DNA from 2 places in the Brakhagea baltica genome. Region 1 is predicted to be linked to the other one. Evidence: riboswitches for the same ligand, from Rfam matches in the RefSeq annotation. Region 1 holds a riboswitch; the other holds the start of a gene.
What was found. A riboswitch is a leader RNA that binds a small molecule or an ion and turns the genes downstream of it on or off. The one in region 1 is predicted to bind cobalamin.
Positions count from the first base shown of each region.

Region 2: linked by a shared signal. The riboswitch ahead of SH449x_RS04080 (hypothetical protein) and the one ahead of SH449x_RS02655 (ABC transporter substrate-binding protein) in region 1 are both predicted to bind cobalamin.

Region 1 is NZ_CP197409.1:683,821-700,209, forward strand. Features, by position in the region: gene SH449x_RS02645 (sigma-54-dependent transcriptional regulator) at 1-668, shown strand, start outside; gene SH449x_RS02650 (DUF4058 family protein) at 804-1,514, shown strand; cobalamin riboswitch at 1,730-1,937, shown strand; gene SH449x_RS02655 (ABC transporter substrate-binding protein) at 2,063-3,058, shown strand; gene SH449x_RS02660 (FecCD family ABC transporter permease) at 3,140-4,117, shown strand; gene SH449x_RS02665 (ABC transporter ATP-binding protein) at 4,114-4,920, shown strand; gene SH449x_RS02670 (copper homeostasis protein CutC) at 4,952-5,665, shown strand; gene SH449x_RS02675 (metallophosphoesterase) at 5,683-6,846, opposite strand; gene SH449x_RS02680 (response regulator) at 6,896-8,524, opposite strand; gene SH449x_RS02685 (SDR family NAD(P)-dependent oxidoreductase) at 8,871-9,650, opposite strand; gene SH449x_RS02690 (calmodulin-binding protein) at 9,772-10,161, opposite strand; gene SH449x_RS02695 (anti-sigma factor family protein) at 10,191-11,684, opposite strand; gene SH449x_RS02700 (RNA polymerase sigma factor) at 11,681-12,274, opposite strand; gene SH449x_RS02705 (hypothetical protein) at 12,341-12,673, opposite strand; gene SH449x_RS02710 (hypothetical protein) at 12,976-13,185, shown strand; gene SH449x_RS02715 (sugar phosphate isomerase/epimerase family protein) at 13,276-14,181, opposite strand; gene SH449x_RS02720 (succinylglutamate-semialdehyde dehydrogenase) at 14,291-15,718, shown strand; gene SH449x_RS02725 (acyltransferase family protein) at 15,737-16,389, opposite strand, start outside.
Region 2 is NZ_CP197409.1:1,009,826-1,026,214, reverse strand. Features, by position in the region: gene SH449x_RS04085 (DUF1559 family PulG-like putative transporter) at 1-734, shown strand, start outside; cobalamin riboswitch at 849-1,123, shown strand; gene SH449x_RS04080 (hypothetical protein) at 1,088-1,354, shown strand; gene SH449x_RS04075 (DUF4465 domain-containing protein) at 1,543-2,367, shown strand; gene SH449x_RS04070 (hypothetical protein) at 2,419-4,119, opposite strand; gene SH449x_RS04065 (putative Ig domain-containing protein) at 4,337-16,389, shown strand, end outside.

The sequences.
Region 1 (16,389 bases):
ACTCGCGAGTTGGCGAGATACGTAGCCGTCCCTGTGATATTCGCTTCTTGTCCGCAACGCACCATGATTTACAGAGTGCTGCTAAAGAAGGGCGTTTTCGACAGGATCTGATCTATCGCTTAAGTGGCGCGGAGATTCGGCTCCCCTCATTGAGAGAACGACCTGATGATATAGAACCGTTGGCTGTTCATTTCCTCTCGAGAGTTGGCTATCCAAATCCAAAAGCATCGATTCCAGATAACGTAATACACCATTTGCGGTCATGGCATTGGCCTGGCAACATACGTGAACTTCGCAATACGATCGAACGAGCTGCAGTTTTAGCAAGAGGTCGTCCATTGGATATCAGTGATTTCACGTTTCTTGAATTGCAAAACCCAGCGATGCAAGGAGCAGACCAAGCGATGGAAGCGGTCCTAAATTGGGCAAGGCAATGGATTCTCACAAACCGTCAATCCACAAATGAGCAAAATGATGTCGATGCGGCAACTGGGGAAGAGTCCATCAAGGCGGGGAATCTTTACGAAGAATATTTAGGTTTCGTGGAGCCACCTCTACTCAAAGCCGTTCTCGAAAGCGTCGATGGCAACCGTTCCGCGGCGGCAGAAGTGCTTGGCATGCATCGCACCACGCTGCGCGAGCGACTGAGACGATATCAACTAGACTGAGGCTGATTACTTCAAATGGAAATGGATTTCTTGGAGGATTCCCACTGGAGCAAGCTCGTCGATTCTTAAGATTGCACCTAAAATGATACGGTAGCGTTTCTGTAGAAAGTGAAGCCTCGCACCAAGGAACACCGTATGCCGTCTCCTTTTCCTGGAATGAATCCGTACTTAGAACAGCCTTCGGTTTGGGAGGATTTTCACACCGCTTTCGCGGCGCAGATTCGAGACGTGCTCGCAGCCCAAGTTCGCCCGAACTTTATGGTCAAGCTGGAGGAACGAGTCTTTATTCACGAACCGTCCGGGGGGGAAAGACGCAAGCAGCTCGGCAGGCCGGATATCGCATTGCTGGAAGATGTCGATATAGAACGCCATGCGTTTGTCGAGATTCATGATCGTCAGAATCGAGAACTCGTGACCATGATCGAAATCTTTAGCCCATCCAATAAAAGGTACGGCCCGTACCGCGATCAGCATATCATGAAGCGAACCTCGTTGATGTTCAGTACTGCGTCGCTGGTAGAGATCGATCTGCTGCGAGGTGGCCCTAGGTTTCCACTGAACGATTTACCTCCGAGCGATTATTTTGTCGCGATCTATCGCAAGCCCCTGCTTCCCCAGGTGGAAGCGTGGCCGATTGGAATTAGAAACCAGCTACCTGTTATTCCCATTCCGCTCAAGGGTGAGTTTCCGGATGCGTCGCTGGATCTACAAGCGGTATTGCATCGAGTCTACGATGCCGCCGGTTACGAGGATTACATCTATGAGTCGAGCCCAGAGCCTCCGCTCGAGGGTCCTGACCTCGCCTGGGCTCAGTCGATACTAGGCACGAAAAATTCCGCGAGTTAAGGTACCGAGCTCCGACCACAAGGCACGAAAATGTTACTCATCAACGATGCGTGCGAGCAGGCGGTCTCCCGTACAAAAGGACTCGTTGCCTCGTCCACTACGAGAGGCTCCCGAATGCATTGGGAGGGGGTATAGGACCGCGACTCACCAGCATGAACGGGGGGATCGCCGTCAGGAATTGGAATCGTTTGACGAAGAGGCTTTGTTGGGTTAGTCTCTCGTTCAATGACTTAGGTTCTCGTGTCGCTTGTTGCGATCGGGATGAAAAGGGAAAACGGTGCAAATCCGTTGCGGGCCCGCCGCTGTAATCGGCTACGAAATTCGCAATCTGACCACTTCGGAATTCTTTTCAAGAATCCGAGGGAAGGTGCGAAAGACGGTAATGCCGAGAGCCAGAAGACCTGCCTAAATAGTCCAAACTGTTGACGAATCGTTCCTCGTGGACTGGGAACGGCAACGAGACAAGAGCTATGGCAAGATTGCCAACCGTGGGTCGATTATCTCGCCTCACGGGCCACCATGGGATGGTGAGCCAAGCAAGAAATTCTATGCCGATACACATTAGCTTGAGAACCATCACCTCCTTGGTTGCTTTTTGGCTGCTGTGTGGTCTTTTCGCAGGATGCGAGATGCCACTCACAGATTCGCAATCAAAAGACCCGCTAGACGACGCTGCGAAATCGTCCCTTCCGTCGGAGACTCAGAATCGGGTTTTTCGAGATCGGTTGGGCCGCAGTGTCTCAATACCGAATATTCCCAAAAGAATCGTATCTCTATCCCCCGCTACGACCGAATTGCTTTTTGCGTTGGATCTGGGGGGATCGCTTGTGGGGGCAACCCAGAGTTGCGATTACCCACCAGAGGCTTTGTCGATCCCCCGGATTGGAACTGGTCCGCTCGAAGGGATCAGTCGCGAAGCTATTGTTGCACAAAATCCTGACTTAATTCTCTGCAAAGCCGATACTCACGGCTCACTGACGGAGACATTCGAAGCCCTGAAGATCCCAATTCTTGGATTGGGGGCTGAGAATTTGCAAGAGCTTTACGATGAAACGATCCTCCTAGGCTCGATCATGAATCGAGCCACAGAGGCGGATGCGTTCGTTAGGAGTATGCAGGAAAGGCTACAAGCCATCGTGGCCAGGATTCCGAAATCGGAGCAACGTCCATCCCCAAAAGTCTTCTACGAAGTGTGGGATGAGCCACTCATGACAATCAATGGTGAGACCTTTATCGGTGAACTGTTAGAGATTGCTGGGGCCCAAAACATATTTGCCGATACGCCTATTCGGTATACGCGAATTAGTCTTGAGGAAGTCATCGCCAGGGATCCTGAGATCGTTTTATGCCCGACATCTCATGATCGCCCTGTCGAGCTGAATTCGGTGCTTCAACGACCTAGATGGCAAACCATCCAAGCGATCCGAGACCGGCGAGTCTACCTGGTCAATGGAGATCATATTTCTCGATGTGGCCCTCGGTTGCTGGAGGCCTTAGATCAGATCGTATCGCTCCTCCATTCTACAGAGGAAGAGCGGCCGTAATGTGGCAGCTAGAATTCTATGCATCATAGAAAACTCTCTCTGTTGGGATGGTCTATTATTGCGTTGACTTGCATAACAATCATGTTTGCAAGCACGCTGATCGGCGCTGTCACTTTGCCCTTTGATCAGTTAGTACGCTTTTTGCTGGGACAAGACTCAACGCTTTCGGAGCAGCAACAGTTCATCTTCTGGAATTTGCGACTGCCCCGGGTATTGAACGCAGCAGTAGTGGGTGGGGCACTCGGAGCAGCGGGAGTCGGCTTTCAAGGTTTGTTTCGAAACGTGTTGGCCGACCCCTACATCATCGGTGCATCAAGTGGCGCGGCTCTCGGTGTGGCACTTACGATCGCCGCAGGAGCTTCCTGGGGGGCGTTTGGTCTTTCATCGACTGCCGTGGGGGCCATGCTCGGTTCGCTGTTGGTTGTAAGTCTCGTATTTGTAATAGGCAGCTTGGCCTCAAACATGTCGTCGCTCACCCTGCTTCTAGCTGGAGTAGCGATCAGCAGTTTTTGCAGTTCGATGGTGTCGCTACTTTTATTTTTAAAATACCAGAAAGCTGTCGCCGTACTTTCTTGGTTGATGGGATCGATGGCGGATTCGGATTGGTATAGCCTCAGAATGTCTCTCGGGCTGGCGATAATTGGGATTGTGATGCTTGCGTTAAGTACTCGTGCTTTGGATGCCTTTTTGCTGGGAGATGTTTCCGCACAGAGCTTGGGGCTGAACCTTTACGTCTTTCGTGCTTTAATTGTTGTTGGAGCGAGCTTAGCTACTGCTGCTGCCGTTTCTACCGCAGGGATCATCGGCTTTGTCGGCTTGATTGCACCGCAGATTGGTCGGCTTCTCGTCGGCCCACGCCATGGCTCGCTCTTGTTCTGTAGCATTCTCATTGGTGGAACGTTGATGGTGGTGGCAGACATGATTGCTAGGACGGTATTGGCACCGACAGAGCTTCCCGTTGGCATCCTCACCGCCATGTTGGGCTGTCCGTTTTTTCTGTTTCTTATTCTGAAACGGAAAGGGGGGCGTGGGATGCCGCCTGAAGAGGTTCAGTCATGAGTGCACATCTCGATCTGCTTCGCATTGAGAATTTGAGTGTTTCCTTTAGGAAGACTGTGGTGTTCCAAAACATCAACATGAGTCTTCAACGAGGCGAGTGGGTAACTCTACTAGGTGCAAACGGCGCAGGTAAAACGACCTTGTTGCGCACCATACTCGGCCACTTTCGACCTATAAGTGGAAACGTCCATGTACAAGGACAATCGATCAATCAACTTTCGCGACGCAAACTTGCTCAACTCGTTGCGTTGATGCCTCAATTTGAACAGCGCGGGGCTGGTTTAACGGTTCACGATGTTGTCGCACTTGGTCGCATACCTCATCGGGGCTGGTTTTTACCACTGACCCGCGAAGACTACCAAATGATCCAGGAAGCCATGGAGGCATCCTGCATCTGGGAGCTGCGCGATCAGAAGGTTGAGGAACTTTCGGGAGGGGAATGGCGACGCATGTTGCTCGCGCGCAGTATAGCTCAAAATGCAACATTGCTGTTGCTCGATGAACCAACGGCGGGATTGGATCTTAAGTATCAAGTGGAATGCTTGAGGCATATCCGCTATCTTGTCGACCAACGCGGAACAGCCGTGCTTGTCTCACTTCACGATTTGAATCAAGCCTCAGCATTTTCGGACAAAGTCCTCATTCTCGGCAATCGTGGTCTTTTGGCCTTTGGGAAACCGAGCCAGGTACTGAGACCGGAAATCTTGCGAGTAGCTTTTGGGACGAACATCCGAGAGCACATACCGTCCGATGGCGGCGGTTCCATACTTCAGCCCGTTTTTGTTGAATCTCGATCGGAATGAATGGCTTGCCGAGGAGCATGAGTTGGTAGGAATGCTTGAAGTTTGCGTTCAAAGTGAAGAGGAATTGGTGATCGCAGAAGCAGCGGGAGCGCAGCGGATTGAGCTGTGCAGTCAGCTTGATGTAGGCGGGGTGACACCGCCGATCGAGGTGATCAGACAGTGCGTTGCAACGGCTCGAGTCCCGGTCGTTGTTCTGGTACGCAATCGGCCCGGTGACTTTTGCTTTAGTGATGATGAGAAACAACGAATGCTAGAGCAAGCGGAGCAAATCGTTTCCCTGGGGGTGCATGGAATTGCGGCAGGTTGCTTGACTAAAGAGGGGGATATAGATACTCCTTTTCTTGCGAAAATGAGATTGTTGTGTCACTCGTGTCAGTTGGTGTTTCATCGTGCATTTGATGAAATCGCGGACAAAGTTCGAGGGGTCGAAATTCTTAACGATCTGGGTGTGGATCGCATTCTGACAAGCGGTGGCGCGGGTGATGCCACGCACTATCTCCCGACGCTTCGTGAGCTGCAACACTTTTGTTTGGGCCGTGTCGAATTACTACCAGCAGGTGGGATTCGCTCGAAGAACCTGGCCGAGTTGCTTGCTGAAACTCAATGCACTCAAATTCATGCTTCCTTTAGAACAAACGCATCAGCAGAAAGCCACGGTCCTGATCCGAACGAGATCAAGAAAGCCATATCCATCCTTAATATGTTTATGCAGAAAACGGAGAGGCTGAATAGTCGGCGAAGTTAACGCTGGGTTTAACAAGCTTAGCTCAGGTGCAAAATGGAAACCTCGGGAGGGCACCCCCATCGCAATGGGTGGATGCCGGCCATCCCACGACTAACATGCATCAGAGTGCCATCCCGATAAAAGACACCCGATGCGTATTTGCTGCCATGCATACTCGGCGAAACAAGCGGACCAACCAAGGGGAATCGGATTTGCCCTCCATGAGTGTGACCACACAGCAATAGAGAACAACCTCGCTCGATGCCCCAAGTGAATTGGTCCGGTGAATGGGAAATCCCAAGTCGCCATGCACCGGCTTTCAGCTCTGGATCACTGTCGGTTTTGCGATCGAACCACGGTCGCTCGTTGCCCAAAATCTGGATCTCCAGTGCGCCGAGATGCGCAATTTGCGTTCGCTCGCCAGCATCCTGCCAACCTAATTTCGAAAGGCTCACACACACCTGCAGAGGATCAGTCAATCGTCTATCGTGATTACCCAGGACGAAGTAACAACCTTTCCGTGCCGCAAGCTGTTCGAAGAGTAGGGGAATGTCCTGAATGTTCTCGTCGTAGTCGACTATATCACCCGACAGCACGATCAAATCAGCAGCTTGCGCCATGATCCAATCAAAAGCGCGCTTGTAGAACTCATGAGAAAGCTGCCCAGTCAAATGGACATCCGACAAATGAGCAATCTTGAAGCCTTTGAGCTCCTCAGGCAGATGATCCAATACAAGCGTCTTGTGATTGGTATCGGTCCAGGCGATCTCGTTGCGAGGTAGCTTACCAAGCAGCTTGGTGGACTTCTTGGAGTAAGGCTCGCTGCTAAGTGTGTTTGGTCTCCATGTCTCTTCAGATGCAACATAGAACCGGTCCTTGGCCATGACAAATTGAGGCCGGATCGCAATCCACATTGGTGTGAAAATGATCGTAACCGCCGACATCAGAACCATGTATGTTTGCGTCGCGAAATGAAGATCGAGAAATGTCAGAATCTCTCTGGCTGGGACGGCTTGACTTAATCTCCACCACTCGAGGGCAAAGAAGACGATCGGCAAAGTACATCCGACGAGGATGTGAATTTTCTCGCAGGTTTTTAAGAGCTTGCGATTCCAACCTTGCGCGTTGAGGCGATTAAAACCTCCAATGATGATATAGGCCTGTCCGGCTAGCGTGGTCGCGATCAATGCGAAGAGGAACAAACTTCTGCCCCGATCAAGGGAGTAACTTGGGAGGATTCAAAGAAGGCGATTAAGCTGATGGCGGGAGCGTCTGAGTTGATTCGGACGGCGTTGACTCGGTCTGCGTTGATTCGGGCGGTTGCGGAGGTGTGGCGATCAGTTCTGGGTCGGGCTTGTAGTCGAGCAGAGTCTCAGAAACCGAGAGGAGTTGGTCCAGGCGGAACGGTTTGTAGAGAATGGCTTTGGGATGCAAGCCGGCTTGTCGAGCTTTGACGACAGAATGCCCTGGGTCGTACCCGAATCCCGTCATCAGGGCCATTGGGACGTGTTCCATTAGTTTTTGCAAGCGGACCATGAGTTGATAGCCTGAATAATCCGGCAGTTTGATATCAGAAATGATAATCTGATATGGCTCGTCGATGCCGGTTTTCACCATCGCCACGGCCTCATCGCCGCAGCGAGCTGTTTCTACGACGCAACCGTAGCGTTCCAGCAACGAATGGGCTTGCAACAGCACTTGCTCATCGGCATCCACCACCAGCACCCGCTTACCTGCCAGTTTTCCACAACATTCAATCGTGACACCGACCGGGCTAACTTCGATGGGAGCAATCGATTGGCCGATGGACTGAATAGAATTCCGGACTGCCCTGGCCTTGGATAGTACGCTTCTCAAGCGGAAGACGGTATCTGGATCGTGTCCAATATACTTCTCCATCAGGTGCACGGCATCTCTGAGCAACCCATCGATCGGCAGGGCAACAGCAGCGTGGATCGCCTCGATGCTCTGGTAGGCGGCATCGTTCTTCTGGGCAACGAGCAACTCTAGCGTGTTTAAGGCTACCGCGACATCCCTTGCGAAGATCTCTAAGAACTGCTGGTCGCTGATGGTGAACGTATCAAGTTTGGGACTTTCAATATTAATGGTCCCGATCACTTCTTCGTGCAACAGAATGGGAACCGTCAGAGAGCTACGCGCCCCTTTGAAGCCCTCGAGGTACATCGGGTCCTTGGTGGTGTCTCTGCACAGATAGCTTTTACCGCTAGCCGCAACATAACCCGTTACCCCGTTACCCTGGGGACTGGCCATGAGTCGACGGTCTGCAGCCACCTGGTCAATGCCGACCGATAATAGAGGGATCAAATCCCCCGTGGATTGCTCGAGGAGCCGAATCTCGATCACTTCAACATTCAGCAGATCCTGCGTATAGTGACGGATGTTCTCCTTGAGGAGTTCGATACGCTGATCGACATCCATCAAAAAGATCTCATCTGGCTTGAGATCGGTGAGCTTGGCACCTGCTTGGTGGATCGCGGCGAGCTTCTGTTCTTGGAGAACCTCCTCAGTCACATCGCTCAAAGTCACTACAATCTTTTTGACGAGGTCATTTCCTTGGTCGTTGCGAAGCGGTGCCGCGTAGACCTGATAATACGCCCCCGACGCTGTGAAAATCGTTGAAGTCGCCAGCTTGCCAGTCGAGAAACAGGTTTGCAGTGGGCAAGTGTCCGAGCCGACGATCTCAGGATTGGCCAATGCGGAATAGAAATTCTCACCCAAGCGGCTTACGCCGCCGGTCCATTGCTCAAAACAACTGTTTGTCCATAGAACCGACATGTCTGAGGCGATCATCGCCACACCCTCAGGCAAGCAGTTCAAGACGTCCTCAGCAGCGACGCCCGCCACACTTATTTTTGCCACCCCAGCCTCCAATACTCTTCGAATCGGATCGCTGAACTAGATATCGCGCCATCGTGCTCGATCAAGTTCCTCGTACCCTATTCAAATATAAAAGACATTGCATGCACGGCAACATAGAACTTAGCGGTAATTTCACGCAGGCAGCCGAAAAACGACTTGCATTACGCCTGATATTAGCCTGAACGATCATCGACAATTCGGTGTCGGTACTGCAACAAGTCCCACCACGAAACCCAAGACCTGCCGAACACTTGCTCCCCTTGAGATTCGCCTTCGCTGGCGCAAACTCTTTTGGACTGCCTTTGTTGTCATTTAATGTTCATTAGTACGCCTATGACAGACTTGGCTATTGAGCAGTCCAGCCTCCATCGACTGTCAAACTGGTGCCAGTGACGAACGAGCTTGCACCTGAACAGAGGAAAAGTGCAGCCCCGCAAATCTCATCCAACTCCCCCCAACGCCCCATAGGAATTTTCGAAACAAAATTTTTGTATTGTTCCGGATCGTTGAGCAAAGGACGATTCATCTCGGTTGCAAACGGACCTGGACAGATGGCGTTCACGGTGACCCCGTCAGTGGCCCATTCCAAAGCCAACACCCTGGTCAGCCCTAACAAGCCTGCTTTGGAGGAGGCGTAGGGAGTTCTACCGGCGATACCAATGTAGGAAAGAATCGATCCAAAGTTCAGGATTCGCCCCCATTTGCGTTCGGCCATTGCAGGTCCGAATGCACGAGCCATCAAGAAAGGCCCCTTGAGATTCGCATCAACGACTTGGTCCCAATCCTCCACCGTGAGCGAGCTAACCGTTCCGCGTTTGTTGAGCCCCGCACTATTGAGCAGTATGTCAATGGCTCCGACCTGGGATGTGGCGTTCCTAAAAAGCTCGTCAACCGACGCTGGATCGGTGACGTCAGCCGCTAAAGCATAGGCTTTTTGATTGGTCTCGCGCTGGATTGCTTCTGCGGCAGCCTGACATGCCTCGATGCGCCGGCTGACAATCACCACCGACGCACCAGCCTGGGCTAACGCAGTCGCTATGGTTAACCCTAACCCCTGCGATCCGCCGGTTACAAGAGCTGTGCGGCCACTCAAACAGAACTGATCTAAAACGGATTTCCTTGACATAGTTTCAAGCCCTCAGCGCAACAAAAACACTGTGGAGACAATCGGCTCTCCACAGTGTGCGGGAATGTCAAATTCTCGAAGCAAATCTCAGAGGGAGCTCACTCTTCTACAAGGCGTGCTCCTAGAACACGTCGAGGATAAAGTGATGGCCGGAGTGGTAGCGTTGCGAAGTGGGATAGTAGTTCTCCCACTTGCGATTGTAGACGGGGATTTGCATCTCGGCTGGATAGCGATGATAGAGGCTATCAGCACTTCGAAAATACTCATTCCCCCAGAAGTTCTGTGGATAGTAAACGTAAGGATAGTGTTGGAAACGATTGTAATCTCGTTGACCATTCGTTCCTCCCCACATCCGACCGTAGGCTTGCTGCGGTTGTTGAGCGTGTGAGCATTCTGCTGCAACGAGTCCGATGCCGACACTCGCAACCGCTATCAAAAAGGCTTTGCGGACCATATTCCCCCCCAGGTAATTCTTTTCCAATTCTTGGTTCTCTCGAACAGAGGATTGCATCGGCTAAAGGAACAATCGGAATTGAACTATTATTCGTCACTACCGGAACTGGTGGATTCTTTTTTGATTTTGATGCGTATTCGCTTGAGCTTTTCGACCTCAGTCGTCGGTGCTTCCTGTGGCACAAAGCCCCCATATCCTGCACCCATGCCTCCATACCCGGCACCCATGCCCCCATTTCCAGCACCAAGGGAAGCGGCTGTTTTTGCCGAATCGTTAAACTCGACCTGTCCTCTCGTTCCGCCGTCCGATCGCATGGCTCGCGATTTGAGCGTCATAGGACTTGCTGAACCAGGGGCTGATGTTCTGCTGGAGCCACCGGTAGCTAGCGACTCGGAACGCAGCATGTCGCCACCACCGTAACCACCACCGTAACCACCGCTTTGTGGTGCGTCACCGGAGGCAAACAGGGTATCACTACTAACCTCCGCAGAGCGGGAGAATCGCCAAATCGAATCTTCCGAGCCGATCGTCGACTCCGCAACCATTTCGCGAACGGTCTCATCCTTGGCAGATTTTGGCACCTCTGCGGGAACCGACCCGACGGCGACCAAGACGCTTTCGTTGCCCAGGGCGGGATCTTGCTCTAGGGCAGCAAGTAGAACTGAGAACTGAGTCTCCGGCAGTTGCAGCTCAATCTCATCTTCGCTATCTGTAGCAAAGACTAGAATATTGTTAACCGCCGGACTGCCCGACCCTGCTACCGAGGCTACGACAGCAGCATCGGCTTCAGCAGCGTCGGAGGATGCGGCGACACGATCCGTTGCCTCGATCTCTTTGGCGAATGCATCCGGCTGTTTCTCGCTATTGACCACTAGAATGTTCCATTGCAGGGGCGTCTGCCCGTTCTCAACGGACTGGTTGCTGTTAAGCTTGCGAGTCAAAAAGCCAACGAAATCTTGTGCATTTTGAGACAGAGGTTCGCTGGGCATGCTCGCGTCCATCGAGTTGGTCATCGAGTTGGCCATCGCATTCCGCTGTGCAGAAAACGCCTCAGCCATCATCGGTGCAGCAGCCGCCGAAGGTGCCACATCTTCCGACGTACCCACTCCCCCAGTTTCATTTGCCGAAAACGATTCGATTTCAGACTCGACTCCCGATCGCTTCCTTGCATCAAAACCAGGTTCCATGGCGATCTGCATTCCACCGTCCCGAACACCATCTGCAAAGAATCGAACAGAAAGAAATACTAAGCAAACCGCAGCCAGGCTTGCCAGTAAGCCTAGCCATTTTCGATGCTTCCTGCTATCTCCTGCCGAGTTGTAGATCGCGACATGATCAGCTGACAGCTTGCTCGCAGGGGCCGACCACTCGGTACTTTGCAAGCTCCTGGACAAGGCCACCTCTTTGACCGCAGACGCAGCCACCAAAGAACGAACCGCCGCGAGCTCCCGAGCTAACTGCCGCAGCGCTGGCGAATCTTGAATCGCCGACTCGACAACTTCTGCTTCTTCGGCGGTCAGTTCTCCATCTACATAGGCCGAAACGAGTGACTCATCAAAGGGGATTTCGTTGTCTTTCATCGATTTCCTCCTTCTTGGACAGGAATAAGAGAACGCAGACCAGCGTTTTCGAAAAGCTGCTTTAGCTCCAACCTCGCGCGATGAAGCCGGCTTCGAACTGTACCAATCGGTATTTCCAACACGGCTGCAATTTCTGAGTAATCCATGCCGTCAATGTCTCTCATGCAGACGATCGCCCGTTGCTCCTCTGCCAGTCGATTAATGGCAGCCCTGACTGCATCGACGGTTTCGCGTTCTTCCAGTTGGCTCAATGGATTCTCGTTTTGGGCTGCACCAAGTGCTTCGACATCGGGGACGCTAAGATCCGATTTTCTGCTCTTTTGCTTGCGGAGGTGGTCGATGCTCGCGTTGTAGGCCAACCGTCTCAGCCAAGTAAAAAAGGAGGATCTGCCCTCAAAGGAGCCTAGCTTGCGAAAAGCAGCAACAAAAGTTTCCTGCGCGACGTCTTCAGCGTCCTGGTGATTGCGTAGTAGGGATAGTGTGAATTGAAAGAGGCGGTTTTGGTGCCTTTCCACGAGAAGTGCAAAACGGTGACTGTCTCCGCTTCGGATCAGCTCAATCACCTGCAAATCATCTAGTAATGGTTCCATAAACTCTAGACGGAATCCACATCGGTTCGGTTCCCCATTTTTCTGGCATCAGGACATAAGCCCGAATTATTCATGTAGGCCGGTCACAAGGTCGCTTTCATCATGCCGGAGCTCGATAACAGCCGCAGACTCGCTGGAAGCAAATGGGAATATACCACCAACCACCATACCACCCAAGCTTATCGTGTGAGCAAACCAGCATGTGTCGTTGCAAAGAATGGTCCGTAACGTCCCCCAAGCGACAATGATGAGAGCGGTAAAGTAGAATCGCTCCGCCACGCGTTGCCATTGTTCGTTTTCACTCGCCTTGGCAACCCACATCGCACCGACAGCAAGAAACGGAACGATCAGAGGAAAGGCATCTCCAATTGTCTCAAACCAAAACGGTGCGTAAGGCATATTCAGTCATCCTGACTTCAAAACGTATTGCCACAGTTCCTGCATTCCATGGTGACTGAATCCATTCAGCACTGGATGGCCTGCCCGGGTGGCCCGTTTGACCACCCAAAGGGATACTCCAGGATTTCTTTAATCAATTCAATAGGAAACTGGAAAAAAGTCGATACTTCTCGCTAATTGCTGCCCAAAACGAAGCTTTACCCTCCCAGCGGAGCGTTTGGGAGGGTCGGCAATCGAGCCTTAAGCGAGATTGCCGGGGAGGGCAGGACGCCGTCGATCCCGATCAGCGGGAAGTGCGCTCGATGGCAACATCGCGCAGCGACGCCAATAGTAGCGGTACGGGCGCGAGCCCTCCGATAGGGCTCCAGAACTCCCACCGCCCATCACTCTACACCGTTATCTCACTTACACAGTCATTTTGGGATTTCGTCGCCGAAGGCGACTCCGAGCTCGCTTCGCATTGCCCAGACTCACCGCACGGCTTGTACTACAACGCTAACATAACGTCCTAGGGACACCCCTGGTCGAAATCAAGCAAACGAACGCATTGCCGGCAGTTTTAGCCTCTGCCCTTTCCGCCTGCCAAGATGGATTGACCGCGCTCATTCCAAGGAACCGAGCAGATTCCTTAAGCCGCGAATGTTCTGGTCTAGACGTTCGCGGGCATCCTCCTGTGTATGATTGAGAATCCCAATAGGACCGGCATACCCAGAATCTCGAATGATGCGAAAGACTTCGTTGTCGCGATTTCCCTGGCCTATAGTCAGGATCTTCTTGCCGACTTGATCGCCGTTGGTTTCCATTCCATTGACGTTGAGAGCTAACAAATGCGGCTTGAGCAACTTCAAGACATCAGCCAGCCGTTCGAGCTGGTCATGAGCGTGGTGCAAGTTGTAAACAATTCCGACATTCGGACGATCGATGGCTTTTACGAGCCGAACCATATTCTCTGGTACCCCGAACCAGCCGCCATGGTTGTATAGCGCCAGCTTGCACCCGATCCGCTCGCCCGCCTCGGCGATCGGTCGAAGCCGGTTGACTTCGGCTTCGATAAATCGCATCTCGTCTTCGCTGGACATGTTGACATCGCCTCCCCCCATGACCCAAAGCTGAGGCGTGACCTTATGCTTTTCGAAAAGCGAAAGGGTCATCTTAGCTTCGTCGTTGAGATGCCCGGGAAACCACCAAGCAGTAAGCTCGATGTCGTGCTTCTTCAATGCGAGAATCTCTTCTTCGAAGGTTGGTACATGTTCCGCTCGATAGTCGTACGCAAACTTTGCAAGCCCCAATTCAGAAAGCATTTTTGCACGTTCCAGCGGCGGGCGATTAAAACTGTCGAACGGAACAATGCACCAAGCCATCAAGTTGTCTTGTCGAAACGGATCGTTAGACTTGGCAACCGCAGTCGCCTCAACCTGGGAGTATGCTGGTGCATGAAGTGAACATGCAAGGCAGAAAACGGCCACGATAACACGTGAGGTTTGCAAAAAAGAATGGGAAGAGTCCATGAGGTAGCAATATTCCGTGGGAGGGGTCGAGGTAGGTTTCGCGACAATTGCGGCATGATGGAATATAACATAAAGTCTGGTTTGGGTCTCGGAGGTAGGAAAGACACACATGACAAGCTTTATTCGTTTGAGTCCGGTTGATAGCCGCATTACGTGGCAAGGAGATTGGGCAACCCCAGATTCGGTGGATGCCTCGTTTGTAAAGAGCGTCGAGGCCTTCAAAAATTGGTCGCGAGTTCCTGTCGAGGAACGCATGGAATGCGCTCGGCGGTATGCGCTCGCGCTGGACCGAAACAAAGATGCGATCTCGCTAGCCATCACACTCGAAAGTGGTAAACCTCTGTGGGAGAGCCAGCAGGAGGTGGCTGCTGCCAAGAGCAAGGTTGAGAACGCTATCGATGCGTTGCTCACGCGACGATCCGATTGGAGTAGCCAAACACCGACTGCTCGGAATGTGATTCGTTATCAGCCGTTGGGGGCAGTTCTGGTTCTCGGGCCCTACAATCTGCCACTACATCTGCCCGGAGCCCACATCGTTCCGAGTTTGATTGCAGGCAACACGGTTATTTTTAAACCTAGTGAAAAGACACCTGCGGTCGGGGAGTGGATTGTCAAATGCTGGCAAGAAGCCGGTTTACCGGAAGGCTGTTTAGAGATGCTGCATGGCGCTGTCGAGGTGGCGAAACGAGTTGTTGACCAACGCGAACTGGCTGGTGTGTTTTTTACTGGGTCGCACCGAGGGGGATTGGCGCTTCATCGTCAACTAGCGGGCCGCCCCGATTGTTTGCTGGCGCTAGAAATGGGGGGCAATAATCCTCTGGTTGTCGATCGAGTGCGCGATGTCGACGCTGCGATTCAAGTCTTAGTGCAATCTTGCTACATAACCAGCGGGCAACGTTGCACCTGTGCAAGGCGGCTCATCTTGATCGAGTCTCACGAAAATCGCTTGTTGCTCGAGCGTTTTGCCAGCTCGCTGGCAAAGATTCGTGTCGGTAGTCCCTTGGGAACACCGGAACCGTTCATGGGTTGTCTGGTTTCGAGCGAAGCGTGTGATGAGATTTTGCAGGCGCAGAGACGGTACATCGAAAACGGTGGACGGTTGTTGGTCGAGAGTCGACGCGTTGAGAATTCCCCCAATAGCTTGACACCTGGGCTCGTGGAAATCGGTTGTGAACAGATGAATGACCAAGAGCATTTTGGCCCGCTAACAACAGCGGTATTCGTCAAGGATTTCGAAGAGGCGGTAAGAATTGCCAACCGAACTCAGTATGGGCTATCAGCAGGCCTTCTCTCGGATGAAGCAGCAAAGTTCCAAGAGTTCGTGTCATGCATTCGGGCTGGGATTGTAAATTGGAATAATCCCACAACAGGTGCGAGTGGCGTCATGCCGTTTGGTGGCGTTGGGGCAAGCGGAAATCACCGACCGAGCGGTTACTTTGCTGCGGACTATTGCAGCTATCCCAAGGCTTCGGTTCAAGTTAGTGAATTGAAGCCCCTTACGAATCTTCCTCCTGGGCTAGAGCATTTGACTTCGTAAAGGGGAGCAAATGCGTCTTCAACTCGAAAAACGCTTTCGAAGATTTAGAAACTTTGTCTCGAACAGGTACCAGGATCCCACACTCATCGCGTACGTCAGACAAAACATGGTAACCACATAGATCAGGGCACCGAGAATGGCGTTTCCCATCAGGTTAGTACACGACGCAGGAGAAATCCAATCTTTCATCAGAGGGATTAACGGCATTTGAAACACGTACATCGCATAGCTGAATTTTCCCAGCGATCGCAGGATGCGGTTTTCAAATAGACGCAATTCCCAATCATTCTTTTGGCTGGCTATTATAGACAAGAGTACCGCCGTGCCTGCCAGAGAGACAATCGTATATCGGATGGCCAAGTCGTTTTTGCCGAGCACCAATGTGCCCATAAATGCTAAACAGCATACGCAAACAAACCATCGCAATTGGGAGCGGGTCGGTTGGAATTGAACGGCCTGGTCTCTAGTTAAGATCACCGCAGCGGAACCGAGTAGCAAACCATCCATACGGAATAACGTAAAGGTCTTGGCAGTCTCATCCAGTTGCGTGGCGTAGACGAAACCAATTCGGCATAAAGCAAAGATCCCCATGCCGATGAGGCAAGCCTTGAACAACTGCTGCGGCTTTAAAAAGAGGACAATCATTGGCCAGATGAGATAGAATTGTTCTT
Region 2 (16,389 bases), 330 kb from region 1:
CTGGAGCAGTAAGCCTTACCAATCCCACCGTACGGGCACGGTGGAGAGCGAGCTGGGGAGCTGCCTCGCTACCTTACATCGAGCAATTGCCCCTCTATATGGAGATCGACGTCGGCGTACCGTACATCGATCCAGTGAATCACTCGGGTGGAGCCAAGCTTGTTTCAACCTATCTATGCCCGTCAGCCACACAAACAGAACTTTATCGACCCAATGGAGACGATCTCAGTTCCAGTGTGTTGTTCGGCAGAACGGACTACGGCGGCAACTACGGCGAAAGATCGATGCGATGTTTTCCACGAAGGAATTGCCAGAACAACTATTCCGATTTGGGAATCCAAGATGGAGTCGGTCGAGGCGTGATGCTTTTTGGACATGAAAAGCAGATCAGCGTAACGGATATCCTCGACGGAAGCTCACAAACAATCGTCATTGGCGAAGCCCCCGAGGGGAGGCACTCGATATGGATTGGTCACAAAAATGTCTTCGACCAAAGTTCTCCACTGAATGCAAAGGTCAAGCTCGGATCCCATTGGGATTCGTGCGCCCCACCTTTCAAAAGTCGCCGTGGAGATTTTTGTGATTTTGGGCAGGAGTTTCATAGCTACCATCGAGGTGGTGCGAATTTCTTGATGGCCGATGGTGCAGCTCGCTTCGTGAACGAGCAAATCGATGTTGTTACGTTTGCTGCCTTACTCTCCCGCAAGGGAGGCGAGATCATCAGCGACTATTGAGGTTGCAAAGTAAACCACTGAGCGAAGGAATCGCATTGGCAAAGTTCACAGTGGTTCCGATTCTGCATTCTCGATTTTTGCCGTCTTGTTAGTTGACATGATTTACCAGACCGTTAAAGTACGCAGACCTGAGGTGATCCACGTTAGCAACTAACGGGATGAACAGGGAACTCCGGTGCGTCTCTTTTTAGAGACAATTCCGGGACGGTCCGGCCGCTGTGTGCTGCCTGCGATTTCGAAAGAATCGCAATCGTCGCTCCTTTCTAACGAATGAGCCATTGTCCTTCCGATTTGGTGCCTTTCGGCACCGTCGGAGCAAAAGGATGAGAAGGCTGTGAGCAGGCGATACGGCAGTGAGTCAGAAGACCTACCTCGGGTTAGACGATTTCGTGCTCTCTTGGATTGGAGCATTCGTCGCAGTTGCTTTTTCAACCATGCTCCCGAGAATGCTTCGCAAGTCGATCAGGCTGAGGGGATTCGGTAAAAGCTGCTGGAGTCTATATCACACTTACTTGGAACTGCTAGAATCGACTCCTTTGTCGTTTGGCTCGTGCGTTGACGCGAGTCTTCGGCGAGTTCGTGCGCAGATCGGGATTCAAGATGCGATCTCTGCTGGTTAATTTCGTTGTTGTGCCACTGCTCTGTTGTGGCTTGTTCCTCCCGTCCACCGCCACATTGCTCGTTCGCAGGCTGCGGCGACGGACTGCACGAGAAAGCAACGAAGGCCGTTAGTCATATTGCTTAGTTGGTTTCCGTAACGAGGGAACGTTTGTTGAATTTTTGTTTTTTAAACCTGAGGATTTAGTTCATGAGAGTTTTGTTTCTATTGTTGTTCGGCATTTCGAGTTTTTGGTCGCTGCCCCGCTGCCACGCAGACGTGCTTGTTGGTTTTGAAGAGTTAAGTTTATCCCAGAACAGTTTTTACAACGGTGCCGACGCGGCTGGTGGTTGGACGAGTGGCGGTGTCTTCTTTAACAACAGCTACAATCCAAACTGGGGCTCGTGGAGCGGATTCGCCTACAGCAATGTTGTGGACAAGACCACATCTGGATTCGGAAATCAATATGCGGCTTTTGCATCGGCAAATCCAGGAGCCGGCGCGAACGGCTCCTCAAATTATGCGGTCGCTTTTGGGGGGGCGAATTCATTCTTTAACATGCCCGAGAGTAGCCGACTCATTTCCATGTCGGTGACGAATACAACTTATACGGCATTGTCCATGCGAGACGGCGACTCGTTTTCCAAACAGTTCGGAGGTCTAACGGGTAACGATCCCGATTGGTTCCGTGTTACTTTTACGGGATTCTCGGACGTCAATGCAACTGGCAGTACGACGGGCAGCGTCGATTTCTATTTGGCGGATTTCCGGTTCGCTGACAACAGCTTGGATTACATTATCGACGAGTGGACCAATCTCAGTTTGACCTCCCTGGGAATCGTTCGATCTGTGAGACTCTCCTTTTCGTCTAGTGACGTGGGAGCTTGGGGCATGAACACTCCCGCTTATGTCGCACTCGATAATCTTCGTTTCGCCGCTGTCCCTGAGCCGTCAAGTTTAGCCTTGATCGCAGTGGCTGGCTCACTTTGGGTATGGCGCAGACGAAAAATGCGTTACACAGAATCGCCACGATAGTGCACAAAGTTCGCGAGGAGTTGGGGACTAGCGACCAAAAACGGGAGTAAGCTACCAGCCTCGCTGTAGCGAGGCGCGAAAGGCTCCGTCGTATTGCCGTCCTTCGCCGTTGGTCAGTGCGGTTCCATAGCCCAAGGTGAGATGGGTTCGTCGCGAATACTCGAAAGTCGTTCCGGCCACGACACTGGTCATGCTCATTGTGCCGGAATAATTCCCCACCTCGATCGGGCCAGAGATCATGGCTTGGCCCCGGTCGATCGAGTTGGCGTGATGAACCTCGAGCATTGGGATAACGCCGGTCAGCCCGCGGCGGGCCTGGCTTTTGTACAGCCATGTCCCCAAGCCGACGCTCACGAGCAAGTGATTAGGATCGTTCATTCTTCCTGCGGTCATCATGTTGTTGTCACCGGCCAGAAGAACTCGGTTACTACCGGCTGCGAGATCCCATTGCAAGAATCCATGAGCGAAGAATCGCTCGTTGGGTGTGAACAACGCGCCTGCGAACGGGTGCAAGTGGACCGCATCGTTCGCGACTCGCAGCACTTCAGTATCATCAGGCAGTCGAACCCGCAGATCGCTTGCCGTCGGAGCCGCGATACCCAATCCAGCCGATACGGCGAGAGGGCCTCGATCGAAGAGCAGGGTCTTGAGATAGGTCGTGAGATTTCCGAATCGCACTTCGCCGCTGGCGTTCATACGATCACCATCCCAAGTGCTAAGAGCCCGCGCGTCAGCAGCGATTGGTGCTCGCACTTCGACGGAGAACAACCCATCCGCAAAAGCTCTTTCAAAGCCTGGGGTGAATCGGTTCAGTGCAACACGAGTGTTTCCATAAGCCACATTATGAAAATGTCCATAATGCAGGAACGTTCGAGTCTGTGGCAACACTGTTCCGCCCTCGGCGATTTTGACACGCCCGACGCCGCCACTTGCGGCATCGATGAGCCGAGTATCAACTCGCATTCGGTACTCGTAGAAGTAGTAGGCATCCAAATCATCGCCACCATTGATGGAGTTGACACCTCCTTGAGTGAATGCACCTGATGAAGGCGCCAAGTAAACCGTAGTTCCAGGCAAGGCATTATTGGCTGAGAAGATTGCATTGACAGCCGCATCATAAGCCGCAGGCGGAGGAGCCAAAGCAATGATGGTGTACGGCAACACAGCGTTCCCCAGTTGCGACTGGATATCTCCGACCGTCAATGCGGTCGTTAAGGTAGCATCGTCGGGGAGTGTTCCGATTAAGTTTACACCTGACAGTGGTTGTCCCGCTCGCAATAGAGCTTGAAGCTCCTGGATCTTGGTTACGCTGCCACTAAAGATACCGATCGGCCCTGTCTCGCTGATCGACAACACGCTGCCGGCCCCTGGTAATACTAGCGGCACATCCAAATCATCCGCGACGATAAACGCCCGATCGATTACCGAATTCGCACCGAATCGCCAATGGGACCCACCAAAAAAATCGCCGATCATGGCGGGGGTTCGGTCCTTAAAACGTAAGGATCTCAAGTTCTCTTTGTCCAGAACAAGCCGCTCAATTGATCCTTGGGAATAACTGGGATCCTCATCAGTCAATAAGATTTCCGTCGAGGGGGCCGGATCGAAAGTTGCTAATCCCGAGCTCTCTTCTGTAGTATCTGCGAACGATGCATCCGAGAGCGAGAAAGTAACCTGGGCGTCCACTCGTGGACCAAAGCCAATCGAGCAAAAACCAGCCACCCCTGAGAGAATAATATTAATAAATCTCATGGATTTGATTCCTGTTTTAACTGTTTACGTCACTGACAGTTATTCTCGATTTTTTGCTTTCTCCGAATTCGACGCTTTTTCCGGTTGATCACTTTTTTCTGGTTTTGCGCACATCGCACAACATTCAGCCCTTACAACCGTTAAACTCAAACGTTCGATTTGAGACTGGACTCAGCCTCGTCATTCTCTTCATGACCTGATTTCACGACACACTCCCATGCGAATTCTTAAAAAGCGCCGTTCCCTTAACAAGAATCGAGCCAGAACCCGCTCCATTCTTCTCGAACAACTCGAAGATCGACGCGTTCTCTACTCCCCATGGCAAAACCCTGCACGCCCCCTCGATGTCGACAATGATCAAACCCTGTCGCCCCTCGATGCCCTCGTTCTCATCAATCGTATCAACGCGTTCGGATCGGGACCACTTCCTATCCGGATCAACCCTCTTGATTATTACTACGATGTCGATGGTGATTCCCAACTCACACCCCTCGATGTCCTTCGCGTTATTAATGCAATTAACTCCGGCGCATCCGGTAGTTTCGTATTTCCTAATCCTGGTGACTCCGAAGTCGCTCCCGCTGGATTTATCAGCGTTCCGCTCGCTCACCTGCCGGGCTCCCAAAATCAAATAGTCAACATCGAAGCTCAACTCACCGTACGAAAACGAGAGTTCAATGAGATGGGGATTTTCGTGGTCGATGACCAACAAGGCCGCGTTAATGGACTTCTTCCTGACCACCCGGAATACCCCCAGGCCGTTTGGAGATCAGCATCCCGCCGCGTTCTCTATTCGCGCAGCGATGTTTTTGATCTCACGACTCAACTCTCGCTTCCCGCTGCATCCCATGTCCGTGTTTATGTTCTTCAGTCTGCGACTAGCAATGGTTCACCTGAATCGCACTTACGCGTTTTATCACTGGCCGAAAACCGACTACGTATAGGCTGGGAGCAACACGCTCCTGTTTCCAATCTTCCCATCATCGGGGATCGCGGATTTGACGATGCGATTGTCGATCTTACCCTGAGTCCACCTGTCACTTCCAACGCCGCTCCTTTTATCTCGTTTATTCCCAATCAAGCTCATCCCGAGGAAACCCTTTTCGTCCTTCAAGTCATTGCGGGAGACCCCAACCTTGCAAACGACACCCTAACCTTTTCCCTGGATGCTGCTCCTCCCAGCCTCTCAATCAATCCGAATACAGGCCTACTGTCTTGGACTCCCACCGAAGTGGACGGTCCAGGCACCTACGGTGTCACGGTCCGTGTTACCGACTCTGCTAGTGCTTTTGCAATTCGATCCTTTACGATCTCGGTCCACGAAGTCAACCGGCCGCCCATCCTCTCTCCAATTTCCAACACCACGCTCACTCCAGGTCAAACTCTCACCTTACAAACTTCCGCATCCGATCCCGATATCCCCACCAATCGCCTAACCTACTCATTGCGCCCCGGTGCACCGGCAGGCGCCTCGATTGATCCCACAACTGGCCTGTTCCGCTGGACCGCCCCATCGGTCCTCTCGGAAACCACTTTCCCAATAACTGTCCGCGTAACCGATGATGGCTCCCCGAGTCTCTTTGATGAAAAGAGCTTTACGATTACCGTCCTCTCCGATTGGCTCGAAATCGTTGAAGGCGATCGCTTCGTTACCGAACATCGTTTTCCTATAACGCTCGCCGCTGGTATCTCCCATTTAGAAACTACGTTTTCTCGTCTTAACTTCGATCGAACAGATCGTCGCCGCATGCGAGATGCGTTTGAAGTTGCCTTGTTAGACTCTGCGGGTCGCCCGGTGGTGGGCTCGATCGCACCGGATCGAGATGCCCTATTCAACCAGACCGACTCGCAAACCACGCTTGTCGCTTCAGGCACCCATTATGAGATCACCGACATTGGCCCAGCCGATATAGGAGGTCGACTCACTATCGATGTGTCTCATCTGCCAGACGGATTCACGGGAGATCTTGTTCTCCGTTTGGTCAATAACGACTCCGACAACAGCACACGCGTTTCGTTCCTCCCGCATGTCACCCAAATACCTGGGTCTAAACGCGTCGCTGCCAGTTTCTCCACCGATCGTCCTTTCCCCGGTACTCTAGATGGCTCTGTTCGCGCTTTCCAATCGGACGATTGGCGACACTTGAGCCAGATCACTCCTTCGATTGCAATTCAGTACGATTGGACCGCCTACGATACCGATACGCAAACCGTCATCGCGGGTCTCACCCTCACCAACCAATCCCAACAAGCGATTCGAGGCCCGGTGCTCATAACGGTCGATCAGATCGAATCATTGACCGCGTCCCTCACTGGATATGCGGGCATTCTTCCATGGGATACGAGTCGCTTTATCGATCCGGCCGTCGCCGCTCTCGCCGGTTCACCGTTCTTTGATGCCACACCTGCTTTGGCCCCAGGAAACATTTTTGCCAATGCCGTCGAGACCGCTTGGGAGCCCGGCCAATCGATCCGCTTTCCATTGGAGTTCCACCAGTCAACCCTCGAACGATTTGACTACCGAATCCAAGTCCTCGGTACTATTAACCGTCCGCCTCGATTTACCTCAATTCCTGTCACTACGGTCGCACTCGGCAACGCCTATGTTTATAACAGTCAAGCGATTGACCCAGACCTCGATGTATTGCAATATGCTCTCATCTCGGGACCTAGCGGCTTGGCAGTCGATGCGGCAACCGGTCAAGTGACATGGACACCGACCGCCTCCCAACAGGGCAGTCATCTCGTCACGCTCCGCACCACCGATCCGTGGGGAGCCTACGATACACAAATCTACACTATCAGCGTATCGAGCAGTGGTCTTAACCGGCCTCCCGTCTTCGTCACCATGTCAGTCGTGGACGCCTATGTGGGTTCTCCCTACACATACGCATCACGAGCCAACGATCCAGACTTAGACCGGCTAACTTATTCGATCCTGGCCGGTCCCGATGGTATGCGAATGGAACGGGGGCCTGCACATTCGGGCGATCCAGGCAACCCGGCTGGCAATGTATCTTGGACACCTGCTCCGCAACACATTGGTCAGTTTGTCCCAGTCTCCTTGCAAGTTGACGATGGACGTGGGGGAGTCGCGATTCAAAGTTACGAAATCTACGTCCATCCCAATCCCAACAATCGCCCCCCGGTGATCGTAACGACTCCCCAATTCGAATTCGATATCGCCGGTCTCCTAGGCCAAGCCTCAGGTATCGTTACACCTTCAATGATCGAACTAGATCTTGCACCGGGGGAATTAGCCAATATACCCGTCACCGTCCAGATCCCCAGGACTCTCCCTAAAGTCGACGTTTTTCTCCTCTTAGACGATACGGGTAGCTTCGCCAGCCAGGGCCCCATTCTGGCCAACGTGTTCCCTCAGGTTATAACGCAGCTGCAGACGTCATTGCCCGACGTCGATTTCGGATTCGGTGTTGGACGGTTTGAGGACTACGGTCACCCATGGCAATTCACCTCAACATTGGACCGTCCATTCATTCTTAACCAACCGATTCTACCCGTCGATTGGCCTGACATGAACGAGTGGATCGTTTCCGCCTTGAATCGGACAGCTCCAGGAAGTGGAGGTGATGGTCCAGAATCCCTGATCGAAGCCCTCTTTCAAGTCGCCACGGGGGTAGGTTTCGACGGCAACAACAATGGTAATCTCCTCGAAAGTGGTCCTGTAGGTGCGGTACGCACTCAAACAACACCAGGCAATTCAGGCGACGTCCCGCCGTTCATTTCCATTAACTTCAGTCAACAACGCCCTCAAGCAGTCGAGTTGCCCCTCAATGTAACTCTTGATGTTCCAGCCAATACTCTCGCGAACCGAGCCTACCGATTCAACCTAACCGAAGGCGAGTTCTTCCAAATCGAAACGTCGACTAACGGAGGAATGGGACAATGGTTTTTGCTCAACCCTCAAGATCGCCTCGTTCGCACCTTTGAACCGGGTGCCTCAATCATCGATATGAGTTCTCTTGATGGCGAGTACCTCCTCGTCGCAAATAATCTTTCTGAACCTGGTACTGTTCGGCGAACAACTTTCGCGCCCATCTCCCAACCCCTCTCGTTTGACGTCGAAACAACCCTCGATGCAAACCCATCCGATGTCTGGCGAGAGTACACATTTACTCTCGCTTCCCCCAGTTTCGTTTCGTTCGATGCCATATCCGCGTCCGAATCGGTGATTTGGGAACTCACCGATTCTTCTGGCTATGTCTTTTCGGACTTCATAAACACACGAGTCCCCATTAGCGGTTCTGGTCACGGTTTCGACGGTAGCACACTCCATCCACGGGACCAACAGCATATTCTCGCAGCCGATTCCTATACTTTGACCATTCGCGGTCGCAACCCAACCAACCCGATTCGATTTATTCCTTCAATTTTCCCTATTCAGTCTTCCTCAACCGCAGCCATAGGCAACCCATCAAGCTTCTCTGTTCAAGCGAACCAAATGCACTGGGTGCGAATCGATGGCACCCCTGGCGAGCGTTTTCGACTAGTCCCCGCTCCCGAAATCACCCTTGACGCTCACGGTTTGATCGTATTCCAATATCCGAGTTCGAGTAGTAATCCCGGTTCTAACAGCGATCCAATCCACCAATTCGGTCTGCAACCGACCTTCTGGGCAGGCTACTCCAGCCAGCAAGACATTAGCCTGATGATCACGCCGAATGGGGTTGGTTCGACCGTATCTTATCCGACACCCATCTCGATTGATTTTGACATACCGATTTTCGGAACAGTCTCTACTGAACATCCCAGAGAAGATTTCGAAATTCAGCTTGACGACTGGTCCTATGTTACAGTGACACGCACCAGTGGCTCTACCGACTGGAGTTTCATTGCCCAAGGTGGGTCGAACTGGTTCGAATCCATTGAGGGATATGACCCTAACAATCAACGCCCCTTCCTCTCCCGTCCCATTTTGCTATCCCCCGGCGCACACCGCATCACGGTGTCTCCGGGTGGATTTGGTTCGTCCACAGGTTCTCAGCCTTTCGGCTTCACCGTAGCCCGCCAACCCTTGCAAAACACTTACACACAAGCGATCTCATCTGGTAACAACGGTAATCAAAACGACGAATTTGTCCCATTCGGCCCAGGCACCCGAGGGGGAGCGGGCTTCCGCCCAGGTGCTATCCCAATTATCCTCGCCGCAACCGATACCGGCACGGCTTACCAGGCTGATGGAGCGACGAGCATCGTCGGTATCAACGGCCTGGAAATCCCTCTCTCCGAGCTCTCCTCTTTCTCTCGCGATAACACTCCTGGAGGACGAGGTGCTACGATCCAACAAGCGATCGATGCACTGCTCCTTCAAGGTGCTCTCGTCGTCGGACTCGGTACAAATGCGTCAATCTCCGCAGCACCTCGTCAAACCTTAGAGGCGATCTCGCGACTCACTGGAGCTATCAACTCGAGTGATCAGCCCCTCGCCAACAATATTCCGAACAGCTCCATACTCCCTGGCGAACCTCTCTACTTTCAAATCACCGACGACCCGAACTCCCTCTCCGCAGGTGTTGTCGCTGCCATCGAATCTGCTGTACGAAACGCTCCTACCAACGTCGACTTGTTGGCTACCGATTTCACTAACGGATTTACCAACCTCACCGGTATCCAATTCGGTGTTCGTCCTGGCTCTATCGTTCCCTTTGAAACCGAGTTTCTAGGAGATGGTCAGGCTTATGTGTTCGACCTGCAATTCGTTCGACCTGGTGCCGGTGAAACCGTCGGTTCCATCCCTGTCGCCATCAACGATCGCTATGCATACAATTCCGCAGCCATCGATCCAGATGACGACCCCGTCACCTTGGAACTGATCGGCGAAACCCACGGTGCCTCGTTCGATCCTGATACTGGCAAACTTCGCTGGCGGCCGTCCGCACCCGGCCATTACGAATTCACACTTCAGGCTAGTGACCCTTGGGGAGCAACTGATACACAGACGTGGACAGTTACCGTCGGAGATGTTCGTGCAGAAAACAATCCGCCTATCCTAGCCCCGTTTCCCCCTATGGTGGTTCCCGCGGGGCAACCGATCGAAATCACAGCTCGTGCCTTCGACCTCGATTCCGGCGACCAACTCCGTTTCGGAATCATCGGTCCTGCAGCCGGTGGCACCGCAATCCCACGAGGTCTCCAGATCGATCCTCTTTCTGGCAAGATTTCTTGGACTCCTACCATCAACCAAATCGGCCTGCACGCGGTCACAATTCGAGTGACAGACGCGAAAGGTGGTAGCGATCAACAAATTTGGCTTGTCGAAATCTCCCCCCCGACAGTCACCCCCAATCGTCAACCTAATATTCTCTCCACTCCTATCGACTTCGCCGTCGTCGACCGCCCTTACCGCTACCAAATCCTCGCCGAAGACCTCGATTTAGATCCACTCTCGTATTCCGCGATCGTTGCTCCCTATGGTCTAGTCGTCGACCCCGAAACCGGTGTTGTCGCCTGGAATCCCACTTCAGCAGACCTAGGGGAGCACGATATACTCCTGCGCGTTTCCGACGGACGAGGTGGTTTGGCCTTTCAAAGCTACCGACTCTTTGTCTCGCAAACCAACGATCCACCCACCATCACCAGCCACCCCTCCGGGCCTGCGGTCCCGGGACTCCTCTGGACCTATCCCGTCACGGCTACCGACCCAAACGGGGACGCTATCACCTTTGGTCTCCTCCCCAACCAATCTCCCACCGGTGCCACGATCGATCCGCAGTCCGGGCTCCTCGCCTGGACTCCTCTAGCCAACGGTGCCTATCGTTTTGTCGTTTCCGCCAACGACGGGCGCGGCGGAGTCGCCTACCAAGAATTCCTCCTCCCGGTCTCCGATGCCGCTCCCCCACGCATCGTCAGCACCCCTACAAGTCCGGCTCGCGTTGGCCAACCCTACGAATACCTCGTCATCGCCACCGATCCCAACCCTGATGATACCATCTCCCTCACACTCGACGAGATCGCGCTTGCTCGTGGCCTCACCCTAGTTTCGCAATCTTGCCCCGCCGGAACAAGCGAATGCACCGCAGCTGCTCTCCTTCAGTGGACACCTAATCGCACCGAACCGGTCAACATCGCCATCACCGCAACCGATTCCACCGGCGGCACCTTTACGCAGTCCTTTACATTACAAATTCTCCCGACCGGACAACCCAATCGGCCCCCCGAGATCACCAGCACGCCACTCGGACCCGCCGTCCGTAACCTTGCTTATCGTTACCCTGTGATCGCGACTGATCCCGATGGCGATCCCTTGACCTATTCTCTCGATGCCGATTCCCTTACCCGGGGGGCCAGCATTGACGCCACCGGACTCCTCTCTTGGACTCCTACCTCTGCTGGACAGTTCCCCTTTATCGTCACCGTTTCGGATCCGCTTGGGGCCTCCATCTCCCAAAGTTTCAGCCTTCCCGTCCTCGCCAACGCCCCTCCCCGAATCACTAGTACCCCACCCACTCGCCTCGAACTGGGCCAATCTCTCTCTTACAACATAACCGCTGTCGATCCCAACCCCAGTGATACCATTCGTTTCTCCGCCGTGCCGCGCGATGGACTCAGCATCGATCCCACCAGCGGACTCCTTGCCTGGACTCCAACCACTCCAGGTAGCTTTACCCTGACAGTCTTCGCCACCGACAACCTCGGTGCCCGCGACCAGCAAACTTTTGACCTCCTAGTCATCGATACAGGCAACAACCAGCCACCCCAAATCACCGGTGCCCCGCGCAACCGACTCCAACTCGGCAGCGAATACCTGTGGCAAGTCCCCGCCACCGACCCCGATGCCGATCCATTAACCTTTACTCTCGTCTCCGGTCCCAAAGGCCTGACCGTGACCAACGAGGGCATACTCCGCTGGACACCCAGTTCCGAACAAGTCACCACGGGAGGCGAACCTCACTCCGTGACTGTCTCGGTCAGCGACGGACGAGGTGGCTCTAACTCAGCCTCCTGGCGCATCAACGTCGCACACTCGGCTGCCAACACCGCACCGTCTATTACCAGCGTTCAAGTTCGCGGTACCGACTACTCTCTTGAATCCAACAATCCTCCCCCAGCAGCTCTACTGCACGCAGCAGCGGGACGCCCCTATCAAGCCCTCTTTGACGCGTTCGATCCCGACGGCGATACGCTCGTCTGGTCCCTGGTCGATGCCCCATCGGGAGTCCGCATCGACTCACGCGGCTTGGTTGACTATCGCCCCACCTTCAGTAATGTCGGTTCGCAAACGATAACTGTCCAAGTGACCGATACCGCCGGTGCATCCGATCGTTTCACCTATACACTGCTCACGCGATCCGGAAATAGCCCCGCCCTGATCGCAGGTGACCCGCCCGTCCATCATCGTCGCGGCACAACGTACGAAACCAAATTTACAGCAGTCGATGCCGATGGGGATGAGATCTTCTTCCGCTTCGTTCCCGACTACCCTAATCACGCTGCTACGCTCGACGAAACCACCGGCGTACTTTCCTGGACTCCCGAAACCGAGGGCACCTACCGATTCCACGTTGCCGCCGTTGATCCTTTAGGTGCAGGCACGCAAATAGTGTTCGATGTCCGTGTCGATGCCTTTGGTCCCAATGATCCACCCGCCTTCGAAAACACTCCCCCCGGAGTCGCTGAAATCGGTAGTACTTACTCCCGCCGATTTCCGGCCACCGACCCCGAAGGTGATCCGATCACCTACACCGTCGTCTCCGGACCTGCCGGTCTGACCATCAACGCCACCGACGGCATTGTGACTTGGAATCCACCTGCCTCCCTGGTCAATACCTCTCATGCTGTCCGTCTCACAGCCAGTGACCCCGCTGGCAATGCCGCACATTATCAATTTAACCTCCCAGTCCGCACGGCCAATCGCCCCCCTCAGTACGACTCGATTCCCCCAACCACCATCACCGCTGGAGCCGTCTATCGCTACGATGTCCTGGTCTCGGACCCCGACTTCGACTCACTCACGCTTGCCCTCGTCGCTGCACCCAACGGTCTGGTCTTCGATCCCCAAACCCGTCGAGTCACTTGGACCACCTCTGCAGCGAACATCGGGCAGCACTCTATCTCTGTCTCACTCACCGACTCCCGTGTTCCCACCCCAATCGAACAATCTTGGATACTGACTGTCCAGCCAGACATCTCGGCACCATCGGTGCAAATTATTGTTCCTCAAACATCTGTCAACGTCGGTACCGAACTGTCCATCGAAGTTCGCGCGAGCGACGATGTAGGTATCGCTGAGCGAACCCTTCGGGTTAACGATACCAATTTACCCATCTCCTCCGCAGGATTTAGCAAATTTACGTTCCAAACCCCAGGGCGTTACGTCGTTACCGCTGCTGCCTCTGATTGGGCAGGCAATACCACCACGACCACCCTAGATGTATTCGTTCGGGATCCCAACAACGCAGCTCCAGTAATCCATTTCACTCAGCCAACTGGTGGCACCTCCATCACCGCCCCCACCCACGTTCATCTTACCGTTACCGATCCAGAAAACGACCTGACCTCGGTACAACTCTTCTTTGCACCCGCCGATGGATCGGCTCCGTTCCGTCCCTTTGGCTCCCGTGTCGCTTCCGCCGGCTCTACCCTCTCGAGTGTCACCGACCTCTCTCTCGGGCTTTTTGACCCGACCAATCTTCCAAATGGTTCCTATATCCTCCGAGCCATCGCCCGAGATGCTGGATTCAATGAAACGATCCGCGACACCTACGTCCAGGTTGAAGGCCGCTTGAAGCTGGGTAATTTTTCCCTCTCCTTTAACGATCTCACTATCCCTGTTGCCGGAATTCCTATAACTATTGTTCGCAAATACGATACGCTCGATGCCCAAACGTCAGGTGATTTTGGTTATGGCTGGTCGCTCGATATCCGGCAAGCGACCGTGCGGATAGACGCTTCGACCTTGGGTGGAGTAGGCTCCGGTCGCTTCCGAGCCTTTGTCGATGGGACTCGCGTCTTTGTAACCACCCCAGAAGGAACCGAGGAGGGATTCACGTTCCATGCGATTCCGGATCAATCCGTGTTCGGAATTCCCCTCAGTTGGAAAAGCTTTTTTATTCCCGACGCTGGGAACAGCTATCGCCTTGAAGCTCCCGCTGGAGGCCTCAAAAAACTCGGTAACGAATACCTCAGTGGCTTTGGCACGACCTACAACCCACAAGACCCCGAGTTCGGCAACGCATTCCAAGTCACCACGTTCCCGAGTCGTATCAAATACAATGTCAACGCTACAACGGGTAAGACCGTCTCGTTAGAAGATCGCTATGGTAACCGAGTCGAACCGCACTACGACGGTCTGCACAGCAATCGCGGGCGCAGCATCTTGTTCGAACGAGACATGCGAGGTCGCATCACTCGAATTACCGATCCCGCTGGGCATTCGCTCCTGTACGAGTACAACGCCGCCGGGCAACTAGTTAGCTTCTACGACCGCCGCGCCACCGCTCGCCTCAATGATGCGGACCCGAGCAACGATCCCACGCCGATCCGGTTCGCTTATAACCTCGCAGAAAATCCTGCTTTTGCTGGAATCCCCGGCGCTGCTCATTACCTTACGCAAATCACCGATCCTCTGGGGGTGGTTGCAGTACAAGCCAACTTCGATCCCGACACAGGTCGCTTGATCGAACTGGTCGACGCAGAGGGGCAATCGGCTCAAATCGCCTACGACATCGTTGAACTCACCGTCGCTAGCACGTCAGCATCGGGCTCGACCGAAGTCTCGCTCGATCGGCACGGCAACCCTACCCGCAGCGTCGACGAACAAGGTATCGTGATCCTCACCGAGTACTCCGACCAAAAGCGGGGACTCCCCAGCCGAATGACCACGATTGTCGGCGAACCGGACACCCCCGAGCAGATTGCTGCCGGGACTGGCGATGACCAGGTCGTGAAATTCACCTTCAACCAATGGGGCCAGCGGACCAGCGAAACCGATTCCCGTGGCCATGTCACCCGAACCATTTATGACAATCAAGGTTACCCGCGACAGAACATCGATGTCTTCGGCAATGCAACAACCTTTGCGTTCCATGACGATCAATTGGTCGGCACAACCGACCATTTGGGTAACAGCACTACCTTCGGTTACGACTCGTTTGGGAACATTACCCACGTGACGCAATCCAACTGGAGCGTCGGGACCTCCACGACCTCTAGTATGGTCTATAACACCTTTGGCGATATCATCGCGATGACCGACGCTGATGGCAACTCGCGCTCCATGCAGTATGATTCCGTCGGTCGCCAAATCGGGGCTTCCTATGTTTGGACCGACCCTAACGGCATCTTGCCAGACAAAACCCTTAGTTCTACCACCGTCCTGGGACCAGACGGACAACTCGACGTATCGATCGATCCTCGTGGTCAGACTTCTCGTGTTCTCTATGATGCGCTCAATCGTGGCTCGACCCAAATCGATTCGACCGGGCTCAACTCGGAAACAATTTACGACAGACGTGGCTTGGCAATCGAATACCGCCAAGAATCCATCGACGAAAATGGAAACTCTGTCTGGTTCTTATCAAGAACACTTTACGACGCCGCAGGGCGTGCCATCTACTCCACCGATTCCTTTACCGAAGATGTCTTTACCAACCATCCCGAAGAGATCACCGGCACCCATACCGTTTACAACACACTCGGACAAGTCGAACGAACCGAACAACTTGTTGGGCTCAACATCGACATCGTCACGTCTGGCATTCAACCTCCAACCTCTCGCCTAATCTCTGCTGGCACGGTCATCTCCTTCTCCGGTGCCCATTACGACGACGCTGGGCGAGTCATCGAAACGTTCAACGAACACGGTCTACGATCCCAAACCCTCTACGGCCAGCACGGCGAAGTCGTCGAGTCCCGCACCGAGTTGCCTCCCGCCTCCGGTGCATCCACCGGTCACTGGCTCGTCTCCCGAACGATTTATGACAACTTCGGACGAGCCATCATTTCGACTGACGGCTTCCTCGTGCCTCTCGACACACCTTTAGGTGAGGACCCAAAGTCGCTGATCGCTCCGCCGATCAGTATGCGCATCACCCGCACTGTCTACGATTCCCAAGGCCGCAGTATCGCCACCGAGCGCTACACCGACGCCCTAGTCACCCTCCCTCCGGGAGGGTCGGCGCAGCCGGGGAGGGCCGCCTTCGTCCTCCAATCTCCCGGCACTCTCGAATCCGTCTCCGAAACCCTTTACGACCGCGCCGGTCGAGTCTGGCGCACCATCTCCGGCCGAGTCCCCCTGTCCACCCTCTCCCC